Regions from separate parts of the Blastococcus sp. SYSU DS0619 genome, predicted to be linked through region 1. Evidence: riboswitches for the same ligand, from Rfam matches in the RefSeq annotation. Region 1 holds a riboswitch; the other holds the start of a gene.

What was found. A riboswitch is a leader RNA that binds a small molecule or an ion and turns the genes downstream of it on or off. The one in region 1 is predicted to bind thiamine pyrophosphate.
Region 2: another riboswitch for thiamine pyrophosphate. It lies ahead of thiM (hydroxyethylthiazole kinase); the one in region 1 lies ahead of ACI79T_RS16300 (purine-cytosine permease family protein).

What each region holds. Positions count from the first base shown of each region.
Region 1 is NZ_JBJHAM010000017.1:4,446-6,640, reverse strand. Features, by position in the region: gene ACI79T_RS16310 (TenA family protein) at 1-142, opposite strand, end outside; gene ACI79T_RS16305 (thiaminase II/PqqC family protein) at 139-732, opposite strand; TPP riboswitch at 781-892, shown strand; gene ACI79T_RS16300 (purine-cytosine permease family protein) at 883-2,195, shown strand, end outside.
Region 2 is NZ_JBJHAM010000006.1:80,873-83,067, reverse strand. Features, by position in the region: gene thiE (thiamine phosphate synthase) at 1-376, opposite strand, end outside; gene thiM (hydroxyethylthiazole kinase) at 376-1,170, opposite strand; TPP riboswitch at 1,164-1,257, opposite strand; gene ACI79T_RS10230 (DUF3291 domain-containing protein) at 1,345-1,848, shown strand; gene ACI79T_RS10225 (Type 1 glutamine amidotransferase-like domain-containing protein) at 1,845-2,195, shown strand, end outside.

The sequences.
Region 1 (2,195 bases):
GGAAGAAGGCGTCCTGAGCGACGTACCCGGCGAACCGCTCCCGCGGAAGCGTGCCGTCGGAGATGCCCTGCACGAAGGGGTGCTCCAGCGCCGCGGTCGCGAGATCGGTCTCGGCCGTCCAGAGATCGTGGGACAGGGTCACCCTGCTGCCACCGCCATGTCCCAGAACGCGATCTCCGCGCTGACGACCTCGCAGAAGACGGCCTCGTCGCCCCCGCCGGCGGCGTCGGCCGCCGCGGCCAGGCTCCGCACATAGCTGCCGAAGTCGGGACCGGTCCAGTGCTCGACGAAGTCGCGGTAGGCCGGCGCGCCCGGCAGGGCCGCCGACCAGGCATCGAGGTAGGTGCGCTCGATCGTCCACAAGGCGGTCAGCGCGGCCCGGACATCGGCGCCGTCGAGCCGCTCCAGCAGCTCCGCGTAGGCGGCGGTGACCGGGAGCGCGGGCGCGGAGAGATCCAGCCCCCGGGTGGCGGCCTGCTCCTCGAACCAGTCCAGTTCCTGGACCAGTGCCAGCGCGCCGCGGGCGAGCACCTCCTGCGCCCGCCGGGGCGCCCGGGGGATCAGGCGCGCCTGGAAGCGCAGCAGGTCGGCGACGAAGCGTGCGTCCTGCACCAGCCACGTGTCGAACGCCGACGGCGCGATCGTGCCGTCCCGCACGGCGTCGAGGAAGGGATGCCGGGTGGCCCGTTCCCAGGCCTGTGCATGGCGGACGGGCAGCTCGGAGACCCACATGGGCGCCGACTGTAGGAGAGAGGGCCTAGGGTGGCGGCGTCACGGCCCAGACCGTGATGCGGGAGCTCGGATCGACCGGGCTGAGAGGGCGGCTGACGCGCCGCCGACCGCTGGAACCTGACCGGGTAATGCCGGCGTAGGGAGCGTCTCGTGAACACATCCGCCACCGTCCACCCTTCCGGTGCGTCCGGGGACGCACCGCTCACCCTGTCCGAGCCGCCGCCGCGGAGCCTCGGCCTGCGGGAGACCGCCGGCCTCTGGGCCAGCCTGGGCATCAGCCTGCTGCTGCCCGTCGCGGCCACCTTCGTGGTCCTCGCCGACCGGCCGCTGTGGCACACGATCGGCGCCATCGTCGTCGGCGCCGCGATCGGCTCCGTGCTGCTCGGGCTGGGCGCCGCCGCCGGGGCCCGCGAGGGCGTGCCGGCGATGGTCCTGCTCCGCGGTCTGCTGGGCCGGCGGACCTCGTTCCTGCCGACCGGGTTCAACCTCGTCCAGTGCGTCGGCTGGGCCGCCTTCGAGATCCTGATCATCGCCGAGGCCGCCGCCCGCGCCCTCGACGCACCGCGCTGGCCGTTCGCGCTCGCCGCCGGCGCCTTCGCCACCCTGATGGCGCTGCGTCCCCTCGGCGTGGTGCGGGTCCTCGCGCGCTACGCCGTCTGGGCGGCGCTCGCCGCGATCGGCTACCTCTTCGTCCAGGTCCTGTCCGAGCCGCTGCCGCCGGTCACCGAGGGCGGCGCGACGTCCTTCTGGACGGCGACCGACATCGTCATCGCGCTGCCGATCTCGTGGTTCCCGCTGGCGGCCGACTACACCCGGCACGTCCGCCGCGGCCGGACCGCCTTCGTCGGGACGGCCTCCGGCTACGGCCTGGCGACCGTGGCCATGTTCAGCCTCGGGGTGATCGCGCTGGCCGCCTACGGCCGTGGCGGCCTCGACGTCATCGATGCGATGCTCGCCGTCCCGCTCGGGCTGGTCGCCGTGCTGGTGCTGCTGGTGGTGGAGGTGGACGAGGCGTTCGCCAACGTCTACTCGACCGCGGTGTCGGCGCAGAACGTGGTCGCCCGGCTCGACCGCCGCGTGCTCGCCGTGGGCGTCGGCGTGGTGGCCACGACCCTCGCCCTCGCCTTCGACCTCGCCGCCTACGAGCCGTTCCTCTTCCTCATCGGTGCCGTGTTCGTCCCCCTCATCGGCGTCTTCGTGGTCGCGTACTACCTGCTGCCCCGGGGGGCGTGGGACGTGTCCGACACCGCGCGCGCCCGCCCGGCGCTGTTGCTGCCCTGGGCGGCCGGCTTCGTGGCGTACCAGCTGACGCTGCCCACCTTCTTCGCCGGTCCGGGTGCGGCCTGGACGACGTGGTGGACCGAGCGGCAGGCCGACCTGGGCATCGACCCGGCCAACGGGTGGTCGGCCTCCCTGATCAGCCTCGCCGTGGCCGCGGTCCTCACGCTGGTGGTCACCGCGCC
Region 2 (2,195 bases), on a different contig from region 1:
GTGGCAGGCGCAGGGCCGCGGTCAGGTCCGCGGCGCTCTCGACGGACAGGCCGAGCAGCCGGTCCCGCCCGATGAGCAGCCGCACCTCGGCCGCCGGCAGGTCATCCTGGCCCACGTGCACGCCGTCGGCGCCGGCGAGCAGCGCGACGTCCACGGCGTCGTTGACGATCACCGGCACGTCCGGCCGGTCGGCCAGGGTGTCGCGCACCGCACGGGTCAGCGCCAGCAGCTCCCGGCGCGCGGCGTGCTTGTCGCGCACCTGGACGGCGGTGACCCCGCCGGCGACGGCCGCACGCACCACGTCGGCCACCGGTCGTGGCAGGCACAGCCGGGTGTCGGTGACCAGGTAGAGCGTGGGATCGAACGGGCGCCCCATCAGGCGGCCCGGACGTCGGCGCGGGCGAGGTCCTCCGGGGCCACCGAGTCCAGCGCGTCGAGCCAGGCGGCGGCGAAGGTGCCCGGTCCGGCGGCGGTGCGGGCGGCCTGCTCGGCGGCGAGGGCGACGTGGGCGTGGGCCGCCACGGCACCGGTCAGCGCGTCGCGGGTCGCGGCGACGTAGGCGGCGACCAGGGCGCCCAGTGCGCACCCGGCACCGGTGGTGCGGGTCAGCAGGGGGGAGCCACCGCCGACCCGCACGGTCCGGGCGCCGTCGGTGAGCAGGTCGACCTCGCCGCTCACCGCCACGACGCCGCCGGTGCGCGCCGCCAGCTCGCCGGCCGCGGTCGCCGCGTCGTCGGCCTCGGCGGTGCTGTCCACCCCGCGCCCACCGGCACCGGCGCCGGCCAGGGCCATGACCTCCGAGGCGTTGCCCCGGACGACGGCGGGCGACAGCTCGACCAGCTCGGCGGCCAGCCGGGTGCGGTACGCCAGGCCACCGACGGCCACCGGGTCGAGCACCCACGGCGTGCCCGCCGCGCGGGCCGAGGCGGCGGCCAGCCGCATGGCCCCGGCGGTGCGCTCGTGCACCGTCCCGACGTTGATCAGGACGGCGGAGGCGACGGCGGCGAAGTCGCCGGCCTCCTCCGGCGCGTCCACCATCGCCGGGGCGGCGCCCACCGCGAGCAGGGTGTTGGCGGTGAACGTCTGCACGACCGTGTTGGTCAGGCAGTGCACCAGAGGTGCGTGCTCGGTCAGCGCCGTCCGGGCAGCGCGCAGGTCGATGGCTTCCACGCCGGTGACATCCCTTCGCCAGTGCGAACTGGAGCAGGTTCGACGGGTGTGATCTCAGTCCCGGGCGGGACACCCCGTGCCACGTACGCCCCGAACCTAACCCAGCCCGCGCCCGGCGTCACGGGGGAGGTGGGCGCTGGCCTGCCGCGGCCCCGGTGCCCTAGGTTCCGGCGCGTGGATCACCATCTCGCGCAGGTGAACGTCTCCCGGCTGCTCGCGCCGCTGGACAGCCCGGTGCTCGCCGACTTCATGGCCGCCCTGGACGAGGTGAACGCCGAGGCCGACCGGGCTCCCGGGTTCATCTGGCGGCTGCAGACCGAGGACGGCAACGCCACGTCGGTGCAGGCCTTCGGCTGGGACGCCGCGGGCAGCCACGGCGTGGTCGTGAACCTCACCGTCTGGCGGGACGTCGAGTCGCTGGCCGGCTACGTGTTCGCCGGGCGGCACGTGCAGATCATGCGGCGGCGCCGCGAGTGGTTCGCCCGCGCGGCGGAGGCGACGACCGCCCTGTGGTGGGTCCCGGCCGGCACGCTGCCCACCACCGACGACGCCGAGGCGCGGGTCCGCCACCTGCGCGCCCACGGGCCCACGCCGGAGGCGTTCACCTTCCGCACCCACTTCCCACCGCTCGACGAGGTGCCGGCGCCCGCCGCGGACGACTGGCTCTGCCCCGCGTGAGCGCAGCCCCGGCCGACGGGTCGATGCGGCTGCTGCTGACCTCCGGCGGACTGTGCGACCCCTCGCTGGTCCGCGCGGTGGAAGAGCTGGCGGGCCGCACGGCCGCGGGGCTGCGCGCGGCCGTCGTCCCCACCGCCGCGAACGTCGTCCCCGGTGACAAGGGCTGGCTCATCAACGACTACGTCCTGCTGCAGCAGGCCGGCTTCGCGGAGGTGGACATCGTCGACGTCTCCGCCGTGGGGACCGACGTCTGGGAGCCGCGACTGGCCGCCGCCGACGTCCTCGTGCTCACCGGTGGCGACACCACCCACCTGCTGCACTGGCTGCGGCGGTCCGGCCTGGACCGG